DNA from 4 places in the Kitasatospora sp. NPDC094016 genome. Region 3 is predicted to be linked to each of the others. Evidence: riboswitches for the same ligand, from Rfam matches in the RefSeq annotation. Region 3 holds a riboswitch; each other region holds the start of a gene.

Region 1 (3,600 bases), on a different contig from region 3:
GGGGAGTGGCAAAACCCGTGGATCTTCCCTAGGGTGTGGCGTCAAACCTATTTTCCGGATTCTCACCTGATCGGGTGAGGCCGATGGAAGAAGGAGCAATTCCCTTGGCCTCCCACCGCCGTCCCAAGCAGCCGAGCCGCGCCCGGGTCTCCGTGCTCACCGCTGCCGCGGCGACCGCGGTCGCCCTCTCCGCGCAGGTCGCCGCGCACGCCGCGCCCCAGCCGAGCAAGAGCGACGTCAAGGCGCAGATCGACCAGCTCCAGCAGGACCAGGAGCAGGCGGCGGAGAAGTACAACGGCGCCAAGGAGCGGGCCGACCAGCTCCGCAAGCAGTCCGACCAGCTGCAGGACAAGGTGGCCCGCAGCCAGGACGAGATGACCCAGCTGCAGACCGGCCTGGCCGGCGTGGCGGGCGAGCAGTACCGCACCGGCGGCATCGACCCGTCCGTCCAGCTGATGCTCTCCTCCGACCCGTCCGGCTACCTGGAGAAGGCGTCCAGCGCCCAGCAGGCCAGCGCCAGCGAGTCCGAGGCGCTCAAGGGCCTGCTGGACCAGCAGCGCCGGCTGGACCAGGAGAAGTCCGAGGCCGCCGCCGTCCTGGCCTCGCTCGACTCCACCACCAAGGACCTGAACCAGGCCAAGACGGACGTCAACCAGAAGCTCAAGGCCGCGCAGGACCTGCTGAACTCGCTCAGCGCCTCCGACCGCGCCGCGCTGCGGGCCCAGCAGCAGCAGGACGACCGCGCCTCGCGCGGCAGCGACCGCGCCGACCTCGGCAGCCTCCCGCAGGCCGGCGGCTACGCGGGCGTGGCCGTCGCCAAGGCGATGAGCAAGCAGGGCTCGCCGTACGTGTGGGGCGCCACCGGCTCGACCACCTTCGACTGCTCGGGCCTGATGGTCTGGGCGTACGGCCAGGCCGGTGTCTCGCTGCCGCGCACCTCGCAGGAGCAGGGCAACGTCGGCACCAAGGTCTCGCTGGACCAGGCCCAGCCGGGCGACCTCGTCATCTACGGCCCCGACCGGCACCACGTCGGGATGTACATCGGCAACGGCATGGTGGTGCACGCGCCGCACACCGGTGACGTGGTGAAGGTGATGAAGGTCGACGCGATGCAGATCAACACGATCCGCCGGGTCTGACGTCCTGACACGCCCGAAGGGCCCGTCCGGGCCTGTGATCCACGCCACCCTCCGACCGGGGGTGGCGTTCGGGTTTTGTCCGCAGCACGAGTCCCTGGTGAAGAGTGATCAGCTTTGCGTGCGGCGGTGATCACTATGTGTCATATTCACAAAAGAACTTTGGTCTTCTTCCGTCTTTTTTCTGACAAGGATTTGAACGGATCACGGTTCAGTTACTAGGGTCGTGCCCCGAACCACCGCACTCCCGATCGCCCAGCCAGGGTGACGGCGGTGGTTTCCGTCGAGTTCGTGACGCAGCGGGGCGGGCCCAGTGCCTGCCCGACGGGGAGCCCAGCAGTCGGGGGTGCTGTCGAACGGAGCCGGGGAACCACGTTCCTCCGGGGTGAATCGGCGCCAGGTCGGCCGGTGGAACGGCCGTGAGGCGTCGTAGGGCACGCTTCCGGCCCGAACCCGTCAGCTCACCCGGTAGACGGCGTAGGAAGAAGGAGTCCGCCTTCGTGGCGTCCCATCGTCGTCCCAAGCCCGCCAGTCGCACCCGGGTCTCGATCCTGACCGGCTTCGCCGCGGCGGCCGTCGCGCTGTCCGCGCAGTCCGGCGCCCACGCCGACCCGCAGCCGACCAAGGACCAGGTCAAGGAGCAGGTCGACCAGCTCAACGACCAGGCCGAGGTCGCGACCGAGAAGCTCAACGCCGCCCAGGAGAAGCAGCAGCAGCTGCAGAAGCAGGTCACCGACCTCCAGGACCAGGTGGCGCGGCAGCAGGGGCAGGTGACCGACCTCCAGGGCGGCCTGGCCGAGATCGCCGGCGAGCAGTACCGCAACGGCGGAATATCCCAGACCGTCCAGCTGATGTTCTCCGCCAGCCCGGACACCTTCCTGAGCCAGGCCGACACGCTGAACCAGGCCGGCGGCACCCAGAAGGGCCAGCTCAAGCAGCTCCAGGACGAGCAGCGCAAGCTCGACCAGGTGCGCTCCGAGGCCCAGGACAAGCTCGCCGAGATGGAGACCACCACCCAGCAGCTGAAGAGCGCCAAGGACGACGTCCAGGGCAAGCTCAAGGCCGCGCAGGACCTCTTCAACACCCTGTCCGAGCAGGAGCGCCAGGCGATCCGCGCGGCCGAGGAGAAGGCCGCCGCCGAGGCCAAGACGAAGGCCGACGCCGCCGCGAAGGCCGCCCAGCAGCAGGCGGCGGCCCAGCAGGCCGCCGACCGCTCCTCCCGCGACAACAGCCGCACCGACCTGAGCGCGTCGCAGGCCCCCGCCGCGCCGGTCACCAAGCCGAGCGCCGGCAGCTCGCGCGGCGCCGCGGCGCTGTCCATCGCCGCCTCCAAGATCGGCAGCCCGTACGTCTACGGCGCCTCCGGCCCCGGCTCCTTCGACTGCTCGGGCCTGATGGTCTGGGCGTTCAACCAGGTCGACGTCTCGCTGCCGCGCACCTCGCAGGAGCAGGCCCACGCCGGCACCCGGATCGGCAGCGACCTCTCCCAGGCCCAGCCCGGCGACCTGCTGATCTTCTACGGGGACGCCCACCACGTCGGCATCTACGCGGGCAACGGCCAGGTGCTGCACGCGCCGAAGCCGGGCGCGTCGGTCCGCTACGAGGCCGTCAGCAACATGCCGCTGACCTCCGTCGTGCGGGTCTGATCCCCGCGCAGGCCTTCCCAGGCCCGGCCTTCCACCACGGAAGGCCGGGCCTGCGGCTTTTCCGGTTCCTCGGACGAATGTCCGATTGCGGGTCAAATATTCGGGTTGGCAGGGGTTTGGACTCGGTTGCCCGGACTCGCTAACGTCTGCCACCGGACTCCGCTTCCAGGGCCGCCCGCGTCGGGGCGGCGGCGGGGCCCCACCGCCGGATCGGAGCAGCTGCCGCCATGCCCGTGCACCGTCGTTCCCAACTGCTCGCCCGTGCGCTGGTGCTGACCGCGGCCGCCACCACCGCCCTGGGCGTGACGACGGGCGGCAGCGCCCAGGCCGCCCCCGCCGTGCCGGACACGCCCACCCGCAAGGACGTCAAGGCGCAGGTGGAGCAGCTCTACGGCGAGGCCGAGCAGGCGTCCGAGAAGTACAACGCCGCCCAGGAGACGCAGCAGCGGCTCCAGGGCGAGACGACCGTCCTCCAGGGCGAGATCGCCGTCGCCCAGGACCAGCTCAACCAGTTGCGCGGCGACCTCGCCACCGTGGCCGGCGCCGAGTACCGCGGCGGCGGCATGGCCCAGACCGCCCAGCTGATGCTCTCCACCGACCCGGAGGGCTACCTGTCCCGGGCCCGCACCCTCGGCCAGGCCGCCGAGCGGCAGCAGGAGACTCTGCACGAACTGGCCACCCGCGAGCGCCGGCTCGACCAGCGCCGCACCGAGACCGCCGGCAAGCTCGCCGAACTCGACCAGGCCCGCCGCTCGCTCGCCGACAGCAAGCAGCAGATCCAGCAGCGGCTCACCAAGGCCCAGCGGCTGCTCAACAGC
Region 2 (3,600 bases), on a different contig from region 3:
CGACTGCGTCAGCGCAGCGCCGGCCTGATCGGGCTGATCACGCCGGAGCTGAGCAACCCGATCTTCCCCGCACTGGCCCAGGTGATCGAGCAGGTGCTCAGCCGGCACGGGTACACCCCGGTGCTGTGCACCCAGACGCCGGGCGGGTCCACCGAGGACGAACTGGTCGAGATGCTGGTCGACCGGGGCGTGGCGGGCATCGTCTTCGTCTCCGGGCTGCACGCCGACTCCACCGCAGACCACGACCGCTACGCCCGGCTGACCGGCCGAGGGGTGCCGTTCGTGCTGATCAACGGCTACAGCGAGCGGATCGACGCGCCGTTCATCTCGCCGGACGACCGGGCCGCGATGTGGATGGCCGTCCAGCACCTGGCCGAACTCGGGCACGAGCGGATCGGGCTGGCCGTCGGGCAGCGGCGGTACGTGCCGGTGCTGCGCAAGATCGAGGGCTTCACGGCGGCGATGCGCGAGGTGCTCGGGCGGAGCCAGGAGGAGGCCGAGGAACTCGTCCACCACACGCTGTTCAGCGTGGAGGGCGGGCACGCGGCGGCCGGCGCGCTGCTGGACAAGGGCTGCACGGCGATCGTCTGCGGCAGCGACATGATGGCGCTCGGGGCGATCCGGGCGGTGCGGCAGCGGGGGCTGTCGGTGCCGCACGACGTCTCGGTGGTCGGCTTCGACGACTCGCCGCTGATCGCCTTCACCGAGCCGCCGCTGACCACGATCCGCCAGCCGGTCGAGGCGATGGCGACCGCGGCGGTGGACGCGCTGCTGGAGGAGGTCGGCGCAAACGCGGCCCAGCGCGGGGAGTTCATGTTCCAGCCGGAGCTGGTCATGCGCGGGTCCACGGGGGCCTGCGCGCGCTGAGGACGGTCAACGGACGGGCCCCGGAGAGCAACTGCTCTCCGGGGCCCGTTGCGTGCTGTCCGGGTGCCGGGTCAGCCCTCGTGGTCCGTGGGGCGGCTCCTGCACCCGGCTGTCGTGCTCAGACCCGGCCGGCGAAGTCCGGCGCCCAGTTGGCGACGGTCTGCAGGCGCACGCCCGAGCTCGGGTTGGCGGCCTCGACGTACTGGCCGCCGCCGATGTAGATCGCGACGTGGTAGACGCCGGAGTTCTGGCCGTTGTTGGACCAGAACAGCAGGTCGCCCGCCTGGAGGCTGTCCAGCGAGACGCGGGTGCTGGCGGCGGCCTGGTCGGCGGCGACGCGCGGGACGGAGACGCCCGCGGCGCGCAGCGCGGCCTGGGTCAGGCCGGAGCAGTCCCAACCGCCGTTGCCGGTACCGCCGTAGACGTACGCCTGGCCGACCTTCGACTGGGCGAAGGAGACCGCGGCGGCCATGCTGCCGGTGGCGGCCGGGGCCGGCGCCGGGGTCTGTGCCTGGGCGGCCGGCTTGGAAGCCGGCTTGGTGGCCTGGGGCTGAGCCTGGGGCTGAGCCTGGGGCTGGGCCGCCGGCTTGGTGTTCGCGGCGCCACTGTCGGAGGTCTGGCCGGACTTCTGCGAGCGGTCGAACCAGGTGAAGTCCGAGCCGGACGTGGCCGACGAGCCGGACTGCTGGGCCTGGCCGCCGTCCTTGAACGAGAGGCGCTGACCCGGGTAGATGGAGTCCGGGCCCTCGGTCAGGGTGCCGCGGTTGAGCTCGTACAGCCGCTGCCAGCCGCCCTGGAGGTTGTGCTTGTCGGCGATCGAGGACAGCCAGTCGCCGGAGGCCACGGTGTAGTCGTCGGTCTGGGGCTGGGCGCTGTTCTGGGCCTGGTTCTGGCCCTTCTGCGCCTGGTCCTGGGCCGGTGCGGCCGGCTTGGCGGGCTTCGGGGCCGGGGCCTGGGTCTGCGCGGGCTTGGCGGCCGGGGCGGCCGGCTTCGCGGCGGGCTTGGTGGCGGTCGAGCCGGCAGCCGAGCCGGCCGAGGTGTCGACGGCGGCAGCGGCGCCGCCCTTGGTCAGGCCGGCCTGGACCGAGCACACCGGCCAGGCGCCGGGGCCCTGCGAGGCGAGGACCTTCTCGGCGACGGCGATCTGCTGGTCCTTGGTGGCCTGGTTGGCCTGGGGGGCGTAGGCGGTGCCGCCGAAGGCGGCCCAGGTGCTGGAGGTGAACTGCAGGCCGCCGTAGAAGCCGTTGCCGGTGTTGATGCTCCAGTTGCCGGTGCTCTCGCACTGGGCGACCTTGTCCCAGGTGGCGACGGAGGCGGCGGAGGCGGTGCCGGAGGTGAGGCAGGGGATGGTGAGGCCGACGCCCGCGACGCCGATGGCGGCGATGACGCGTCGGGTACGGCTGGACAGACGGGTGCCGTTGGTGGGCAGCATGAAGACGCGGTCCTCTCCCACGCCTGCGAGGTGAGCTGTCGGATTCGGGCTGGAGTTGCCCGGCCGCGCTGTGGGCGCGGCTTCACCCCTAGCCCTGGATCGTTCCGGGGAACGGTCCAGGGCGACTTACCTGTGGGTCCCCCGCTCCTGCCGTGGTGCGTTTTCGCGCTGCCAGGACATCCGACGGCAGGACTCGGCGTCGCGGATGAACTGGGTTCGTGTGGCCACGAACGGGGAGCACGTTAAGCAGACTTAAGTTCAAACTGCAAACACCTGTGACGCGCATCACGGTTTGGTGAGAACGATCGTTCCTCTCGCTCGCCATGATCAAAAATGACCGATCTCCGGCAACCCGGCGAAGGATGCGCACAACTGTCTGCGCTTCAGGATGCGGGTGACGGAGGGTCGGACCGCCCGGGGGGCCGCCCGCCGGGAGGGCGGCCTGTCCGCACTGTGGCCATCGGGGGGCGCGTCGAGCAATGGCGAACAAATGCGGATAGAACGGACATCACGCCTATTCGCCTTTTAATTCCCTTACGGGACAAGCGGGAAGGGCCCGGGACGGTTGCGTCCCGGGCCCTTCGCACGTGCGGTGACCGCTACTGGCCGGCCGACTCCCCGGCGGCGGCGTGAGCCGCGTGACCGCCGCGGCCGGAGTGGTCGGCGTGGGCGCCCCCGGCGGCCTCCGCCGCCTCGGCCTCGGCCTGCGCCAGGGCCTCGGGGGAGGGTGCGGGCAGCGCGGCCAGGTAGGTGGAGGCGATCAGCTGGCCGACCGTCGGGTAGGCGCCCAGCGGCGCCGCGGACGGGCAGCCGGTCTCCTCGGCGGCCGTGGCGAGCAGTTCGGAGTCGGCCTCCGGGCCGATCACCAGCGGGGCCAGCGCCGGGCGCTGGGAGCCGGTCTCCTTGAGGTGGTTGACGGCCGCGGCGACCGAGCCCGGCACATCCAGCGCGGCGGGTACGACCGGGACGGCCAGCCGGGCCGCCAGCAGGACACCGGTGATGCCGGCCGCGGCAGCGGCCTCCTCGCCGCCGACGGTGGTCAGCACGACGCCGTCCGCGGCGGTCGCGATGGCGAACAGCCGGGCCCGGTCGGCACGCGCCAGGCCGGCCTCGGACAGGCGCACGTGCACGGCCTCGGCGAGCAGCGGGTGCGGGCCGAGCACGTCGGTGACGGGGGCTCCGTACTCGGCGGCGAGGGCGTGAAGTTCGGTCAGGAATCCGTGCGGGCCGGGTACCAGCGGCACCAGGACCGGCGCGGGCAGGCCGGCCTCGGCGGCCATGGCCAGCAGTTCGGCGACGGT
Region 3 (3,600 bases):
GCCGCCGATCCGGTGGCAGGGCCCTCGTCCGTGTGGACGTGGCCCGGGTCGAGCGGCGGGGTGGTGCCGCAGGCCCACTCGCAGTCCGGCTCGGCCACCGGACGGTCCACCGGCGCGAGCACGTTGCCGCGGACGGTGGCGAAGGCCGTCAGCCCGCCGGCGACGAGCAGCCCGGCGCAGATCAGCATCGCGGTGCGGAAGGCGGAGTCCACCGCGGACGGCACCCGGTAGGCGTCGCCGCTCAGCCCGGCGAGCGCGGGCAGCGCGGCGACCGCGAGCAGCCCGGCCGCGCGGGCGGCGGCGTTGTTGACGCCGCTGGCGATGCCCGCGTGCCGGACCTCGACGGCGGCCAGCACCGTCGCCGTCAGCGGCGCGACCAGCAGGGTCATCCCACTGCCCATGACCGTGACGGCGGGCAGCACGTCCGCCCAGTAGGAGGAGCCGGGGCCGGTGCGCAGCATCAGCAGCACCCCGGCGGCGCACAGCAGCGGACCGACGGTGAGCGGGATCCGGGGGCCGATCCGCTTGCCGAGCCGCCCGGCGCGCGCCGACAGGGTCAGCATCAGCACGGTGATCGGGACCAGGGCGAGGCCGGAGACCAGCGGGGAGAAGCCGGAGACGATCTGCAACTGCACGACCAGCAGGAAGAACACCCCGCTGAACGCCGCGTAGACGCAGAGGGTGACCAGGTTGACGGCGGTGAACAGCCGGGAGGAGAAGAGGCCGAGCGGCAGCATCGGCTCGGCGGTGCGGCGCTCGACCGCGATGAAGGCCGCGCCGAGCAGCAGGCCGGCCGCGCCGGTGAGCCAGACCGCGGGGGACAGGCCCTCCCCGGCGGCGGTCAGCGCGTAGGTGATCGCGCCGAGGGCGAGCGCGGCGAGCAGCGCGCCGGGGACGTCGAAGCGGCCGACGGCGCTCTCGTTCCGGCTCTCGGGGACGAAGCGGGAGGTGACCGCGATCACGGCGGCCGCGAGCGGCAGGTTCAGCAGGAAGATCCACCGCCAGCCGGGGCCGTCCACCAGCCAGCCGCCGAGGAAGGGGCCGACCGCGGCCGACACCCCGCCGAGGCCCGACCACAGGCCGACCGCCGCCGAGCGGTCGTCCGGGTGGAAGACGGCCTGCAGGATGGCGAGCGAACCGGGGGTGAGCAGCGCCCCGCCGATGCCCTGGACGGCGCGGGCGGCGATCAGCACGTGGATGGTGGGGGCGGCGGCGCAGGCCGCGGAGGCGGCGGCGAACCAGAGCACGCCGATCAGGAAGACCCGGCGCCGACCGTACCGGTCGCCGAGCGCGCCGCCGAGCAGGATCAGCCCGGCCAGGGTGAGCAGGTAGGCGTTGAGCGTCCACTGCAGGGACGCGAGGGAGGCGCCGAGATCGGCGCCGATGCGGGGCAGCGCGACGTTCACCACGGTGCCGTCGAGCAGCGCCATGCTGGAGCCGAGCACTGTCGCGAGGAGGACCCAGCGTCCCCGTGAGGTGCCCAGGCGCAGTGTTCCTGCTTCGGAGGTGGCCACGGGCCGATCCTGCGCCCGTGGGGCGTACGTGACAAGGGTCACCGGGGGGTGTGTCGGTGGGTGCGCGGTGCGTGAGCGGGCGGGTGCGCAGCGGTGGCGGAGTCGGCGCAGCGTCGTGGATCAGTGGCGCCGGGTAAATGGATTGTGCACGTACGGTGCAGTCGATCATTCGGAGGGTCACCGCAGCTCGGGGGGTCGTTGCCGGTTCAAGTGATCGACATTGCTTCACCCGAACGGATGGGTTTTAGTTCAGCGACCGCCCGGCCAGTCCGGACGGATCCACCGGGTGGAACGCCGAATCCTGCCGCTGCCCGGTGGCTCGCACCGAACTCTGTACGGCAGGAGCGGGGGACCCACAGGTAAGTCGCCGGACCGGAATCGGCACGCTTTCGCGTACCCGGATCCAGGGCCGGCTAGGGGTGAAGCCGCATGTGCGGCCGGGCAACTCCAGCCCGAACCCGACAGCTCACCTCGCAGGCGTCGGAGAGGAAAATTCCATGCCTGCACAGGCTCGTCGTATCGCCCTGCCCCGCGCCGCCCGCATCGGGATCGCCACCGCCGTCACCGGTGTCTCCTTCGCCCTGCCGCTCGTCACCGCGATGAGCGCCCAGGCCCACCCCGCGCCGGCCGCCGCGGTCACCGCCGCCCCGGCCGCCGCCTCCGCCGACCAGGCCCAGGCCCCGTCGCAGGAGAGCTACCGCGTCGTCAGCGGCGACACCCTGTCCCGGATCGCCGACGCCCAGCACGTCGACGGCGGCTGGCAGGCGCTGTACGACCACAACCGCGAGGTCGTCGGCGGCAACCCGGACCTGATCTTCCCCGGTCAGCAGCTCGTGATCGCCGGCCAGGCCGCCCCGGCCAAGCCCGCTGCCCCGGCGAAGCCCGCCCAGCCGTCCGCCCAGGACGCCGCGCCGGCCACCACCGCCGCCAAGCCGCAGGCCCAGCTGGAGGTCCGGACCGAGACGGCCAAGCCGTCCGCCCAGCTCCAGACCCAGCTGCAGACCGCCGCGCCGACCACCGCGGTCACCGCCGTGCCGGTCGCCGCCGCCTCGGCCTTCGTCGCCCCGCTGGCCAACCCGAAGCTGGGCACCGCGTACGGCGTGGCCGGCTCGATGTGGGCCTCCGGCCACCACACCGGCCAGGACTTCGTCGCCTCCACCGGCACCCCGCTGCGCGCCGTCGGCAACGGCGTCGTGGTGAAGGCCGGCAACGGCGGCGCCTACGGCAACGAGGTCGAGATCAAGCTCGCCGACGGCCACTACGCCGAGTACGCGCACCTGTCCTCGATCGGCGTGAAGATCGGTCAGGCCGTCAAGGCCGGACAGCAGATCGGCCTCTCCGGCGCGACCGGCAACGTGACCGGCCCGCACCTGCACTTCGAGATCCGCAACGGCTCGGAGTACGGCTCGGACATCAACCCGGTCGCCTACCTGCGGGCCCACGGCGTCGCGCTCTGACCCGTGCCGGATGTGCCGGATGTGTCGGACGCGCCGGGTGTACCGGATGTGTCGGATGTGCCGGATGAGGAACCACCGCTGCTACGGGGCGAATCGACCGCCCGGGATGGTCATGTCGGGTGACCGCTCGACCGGGTGATCGCCGCAGCAGTGGACATGGGCGCGGGACACGCCCAGGCCGGCCCGGCTCGCGAGACTTCTCTCGCGAGCCGGGCCGGCCGCTGTCGTTTCCGGGCCTTCTCGGGCGCGCCCGGGGCGAGTTGACGGCTTCGGTGGGCCGGTTCAGAGTCGGTGGGCGGGCAGCCCGTGCTGGGCGGCGGTCAGCAGCTCGTGCATCCGCTGCCCGAAGTCCTCGGTGTCGGCGGCCGGTTCGGGGAAGACCAGGCGGACGTCGCGGTGGCCGTGCGGGTGGTCCAGGCGCAGGACCAGGCCGTGGCGGTCCAGGGCGAGCGGGCGGACCTCCGGGTGCTGGGCGAGCAGGTCCGGGTCGAGCAGCCGGGTGAGGAGGGCGAGGGCGTCGGCGTGGTCGTCGGCGAGGTGGGTGAGCATGGCGGCCTCGTAGCGGGCCAGCGGGTCGGGCGTGGCGAGGGCGAGGTCGTCGGCGGTGAGCGCGCCGGTGCCGTACGGGG
Region 4 (3,600 bases), on a different contig from region 3:
TCGGCGAGGGAGACGATCCGCTCGCCGTCGGGGCCGGCGACGCAGAACAGGTCGATGGGGCCGAGGTGCTTCTCGGCGGTGTCGACGAGGGCGGCGACGTCGCTGGGGCGGCGGATGTCGCCGCCGACGCCGACGACGGGGCAGCCCGGCCGGTCGAGTTCGGTGGCGAGGTCCTCGGCGACGCCCGCACGCTGGTCGGCGATCAGCACTCCGGCGGCGCCGGCGGCGGTGAACCGGCGGGCGAGCTCGGCTCCCGATCCGCCGTCGAGTACCGCGATGACGACGACTGCCCCGCTGACCCGCATGGTCTGCTCCTCCCTGTGGGCGACACCGCACCGGCGCCCACGATTTCTGCGGAGGATCGTAGGCAGGTCCTGACCCTCCGCAACAGGGATTACCCCTCAGGTGACCAGGGTCACGCCCGCCACCCGGCCAAGAGCTGTCCAAGAGCTGTCCACGGACCGTCCACGGGGCGTCCACGGAGCGTTGGCGGGCCGTCCGCCGGGTGTTGACGATCCGGCCCCGCCGGTCGCGGTCGCCGGAGGCGGTGCGGCCGCGACCCACCGGATACGGTCGACGCATGCCAGTGCAGCCCGACCCCGCCGCCCCGCAGCTCTTCACCTGGGAGTTCGCCACCGACCCGTACCCCGCCTACGCCTGGTTGCGCGAGCACGCCCCGGTGCACCGCACGACGCTGCCGAGCGGGGTGGAGGCCTGGCTGGTGACCCGCTACGCGGACGCGCGGCAGGCGCTGGCGGACGGCCGGCTGTCGAAGAACCCGGCGCACCACAGCGAGCAGGCGCACCGCACCGGGCGGGTGGGAATTCCGGGGGAGCGCCAGGCGGACTTGATGACGCATCTGCTGAACATCGACCCGCCGGACCACACCCGGCTGCGCCGGCTGGTGTCGAAGGCGTTCACGCCGCGCCGGGTGGCGGAGTTCGAGCCGCGGGTGCAGCAGCTCACGGACCGGCTGATCGACGGCTTCGCGCAGCGCGGTTCGGCGGACCTGATCCACGAGTTCGCGTTCCCGCTCCCCATCTACGCGATCTGCGACATGCTGGGCGTGCCGGCCGAGGACCAGGACGACTTCCGGGACTGGGCCGGGATGATGATCCGGCACGGCGGCGGCCAACGCGGCGGCGTGGGGCGGGCGGTGAAGCGGATGCGGGCGTACCTGCTGGAGCTGATCCACCGCAAGCGGGCGGATCCGGGTGACGACCTGATCTCGGGCCTGATCCGGGCGAGCGACCACGGCGAGCACCTGAACGAGAACGAGGCCGCCGCGATGGCGTTCATCCTTCTGTTCGCGGGGTTCGAGACGACCGTCAACCTGATCGGCAACGGCACGTACGCGCTGCTGCGCAACCCGGAGCAGCGCAGGCTGCTGCAGGAGTCGGTGGTGCGCGGCGAGACGGCGCTGCTGGAGACCGGGATCGAGGAACTCCTGCGCTACGACGGTCCGGTGGAGATGGCGACGTGGCGTTTCGCGACGCGGCCGCTGTCGATCGGCGGGGTGGACATCCCGGTGGGCGATCCGGTGCTGGTGGTGCTGGCCGCGGCGGATCGCGATCCGGCCAGGTTCTCGGACGAGAACACCCTGGACCTGGCCCGCACGGACAATCCGCACCTGGGTTTCGGCCACGGGATCCACTACTGCATCGGGGCCCCGCTGGCCCGCCTGGAGGGACGGAGCGCACTGGCCACGCTGCTTTCCCGGCTGCCGGACCTGCGGCTCGCGGAAAACCCGGAGAACCTGCGCTGGCGAGGTGGCCTGATCATGCGTGGCCTGCGGGAACTCCCGGTCGAATTCACTCCGGAGACCCGCTCTCCGCACGCGCCTCCGGTCACGCCGACCGACGCTTCGACACGCTGACTGCACGTCTCCGGCGGCTCATGGGACCGGGTCTGAACCCGTATCAATCCGGACATACCGCCGCCGTTGGTAGGCGATTGACCACGCGCCGTAATTTGTGTGTGATATCGGCGATATGAGCTTGTTATTGGTCTGATGATCTGTCTACTCTCCCTGGAGTTCGCAGCTGCGGACCTCGTGCGCGGAACGCCGAATCCTGCCCGCCGCGCCACGGGAAACCGACCAGACCCTGGGCAGGGGCGGGGGAACCAGGTTTGTTGCCGTTCCCCAACGGCTTGGGGTGAAGCCGCCCGAGCGGAATCGTTTCCGCTTTCGGCGGCCGGGCCACCTCCCGGTCCGAACCCGACAGCTCACCTCGCAGGCGTGCGGAGAGGGACCTCTTCATGCTGTTCGTTGGAACTGGCCGTCACCGTCGTCGCACCCAGGCCGAGAAGGCCATCGCCGTCGCCGGTGTGGCCGGCGTCGGACTCGCGATGCCGCTCCTCACCGCCACCGGCGCCTCCGCCGCCCCGGCCTCCACCTGGGACGCCGTCGCCCAGTGCGAGAGCGGCGGCAACTGGAGCATCAACACCGGCAACGGCTTCTCCGGCGGCCTGCAGTTCACGCCCAGCACCTGGAAGGCGTACGGCGGCACCTCCTACGCCCCGCAGGCCAACCAGGCCAGCAAGGCGCAGCAGATCTCGGTCGCCGAGAAGGTGCTGGCCTCGCAGGGCCCGGGCGCCTGGCCCGTCTGCTCCCAGAAGGCCGGCCTGACCAAGGGCGGCGCCCCGGCCTCCGTGGACACCTCCACGGACGCCAAGCCCGCCAAGCAGCCCGCCGCCAAGCAGACCCAGCAGACGCAGGCCCCGAAGCCCGCCCAGCAGCCGGTCAAGCAGGCCGCCCCGAAGCCGGCCGCCCAGCAGCCCGTCCAGCAGGCCCCGCAGCAGACGCAGCCGCAGACCCAGGGCTTCTCCGGCAAGGCCGGCTGGGACGCCGACGCGAAGGTGTACTGGTACCAGAACAACGGCGCCTGGTACTGGACCAGCCACCAGAGCGTCTACCAGCAGTACGCGGGCCAGCCCGCCGCCCAGCCGCAGTCCGCGCCCCGCGCCGCGCAGCCCGCGCAGTCCGCCCCGGTCGCGCAGTCCGCCGCCGCGCAGGGCGGTCACGACTACACCGTCCGGGCCGGCGACACGCTGTCGACGATCGCCGCCGCCCAGGGCGTGTCCGGCGGCTGGCAGTCGGTGTACGACGGCAACCGCGGCACCGTCGGCGGCAACCCCAACCTGATCATGCCCGGCCAGGTGCTGCACCTCGGCTGAGCGGCCCGGGCCCCGAACGGCCCGCGCCCTGCGGGCGAAGGGGGACGAGTGCCGTCCCCCTTCGCCCGCATTCCCCCGTATTCGCCCGCTTCGATCGGGCAAGCAGGTGAACTACTGGCGGGTAGCCGGGCCACACGCTGAGACGGGACCGAGGCCAGCGCGGCCCCGGGGGCCGGGGCGGTTAGGCTCTGGTCGTAACGACTCCGCAATCGTCCCGCCGGCAGCACCCAACGTCAGCCGGACCCTGCTTCCGCAAGGAGATGCCTCGTGCCGTCCATCGATGTCGTCGTAGCCCGTGAGATTCTCGACTCGCGTGGCAACCCCACGGTCGAGGTCGAGGTCGGCCTCGACGACGGCAGCACCGGCCGTGCCGCTGTCCCGTCGGGTGCCTCCACCGGCGCCTTCGAGGCGCTGGAGCTGCGC

Evidence for each region. Region 3 has a riboswitch for cyclic di-AMP ahead of ABT015_RS13380 (M23 family metallopeptidase). Riboswitches for the same ligand answer to the same signal wherever they lie in the genome.
Region 1: it holds a riboswitch for cyclic di-AMP, as region 3 does, so the genes downstream of both, ABT015_RS34675 (C40 family peptidase) here and ABT015_RS13380 (M23 family metallopeptidase) in region 3, are expected to answer to the same signal.
Region 2: it holds a riboswitch for cyclic di-AMP, as region 3 does, so the genes downstream of both, ABT015_RS01845 (transglycosylase family protein) here and ABT015_RS13380 (M23 family metallopeptidase) in region 3, are expected to answer to the same signal.
Region 4: it holds a riboswitch for cyclic di-AMP, as region 3 does, so the genes downstream of both, ABT015_RS07835 (transglycosylase family protein) here and ABT015_RS13380 (M23 family metallopeptidase) in region 3, are expected to answer to the same signal.

The regions. Positions count from the first base shown of each region.
Region 1 is NZ_JBEOUK010000060.1:38,025-41,624, forward strand. Features, by position in the region: gene ABT015_RS34670 (C40 family peptidase) at 105-1,139, shown strand; cyclic di-AMP (ydaO/yuaA leader) riboswitch at 1,477-1,626, shown strand; gene ABT015_RS34675 (C40 family peptidase) at 1,637-2,782, shown strand; gene ABT015_RS34680 (C40 family peptidase) at 3,010-3,600, shown strand, end outside.
Region 2 is NZ_JBEOUK010000001.1:434,299-437,898, forward strand. Features, by position in the region: gene ABT015_RS01840 (LacI family DNA-binding transcriptional regulator) at 1-867, shown strand, start outside; gene ABT015_RS01845 (transglycosylase family protein) at 986-2,320, opposite strand; cyclic di-AMP (ydaO/yuaA leader) riboswitch at 2,307-2,477, opposite strand; gene ABT015_RS01850 (hypothetical protein) at 2,899-3,600, opposite strand, start outside.
Region 3 is NZ_JBEOUK010000011.1:36,020-39,619, forward strand. Features, by position in the region: gene ABT015_RS13375 (MFS transporter) at 1-1,514, opposite strand, end outside; cyclic di-AMP (ydaO/yuaA leader) riboswitch at 1,827-2,009, shown strand; gene ABT015_RS13380 (M23 family metallopeptidase) at 2,012-2,971, shown strand; gene ABT015_RS13385 (DUF2470 domain-containing protein) at 3,254-3,600, opposite strand, start outside.
Region 4 is NZ_JBEOUK010000005.1:271,336-274,935, forward strand. Features, by position in the region: gene ABT015_RS07825 (SDR family NAD(P)-dependent oxidoreductase) at 1-305, opposite strand, end outside; gene ABT015_RS07830 (cytochrome P450 family protein) at 581-1,876, shown strand; cyclic di-AMP (ydaO/yuaA leader) riboswitch at 2,087-2,254, shown strand; gene ABT015_RS07835 (transglycosylase family protein) at 2,260-3,177, shown strand; gene eno (phosphopyruvate hydratase) at 3,445-3,600, shown strand, end outside.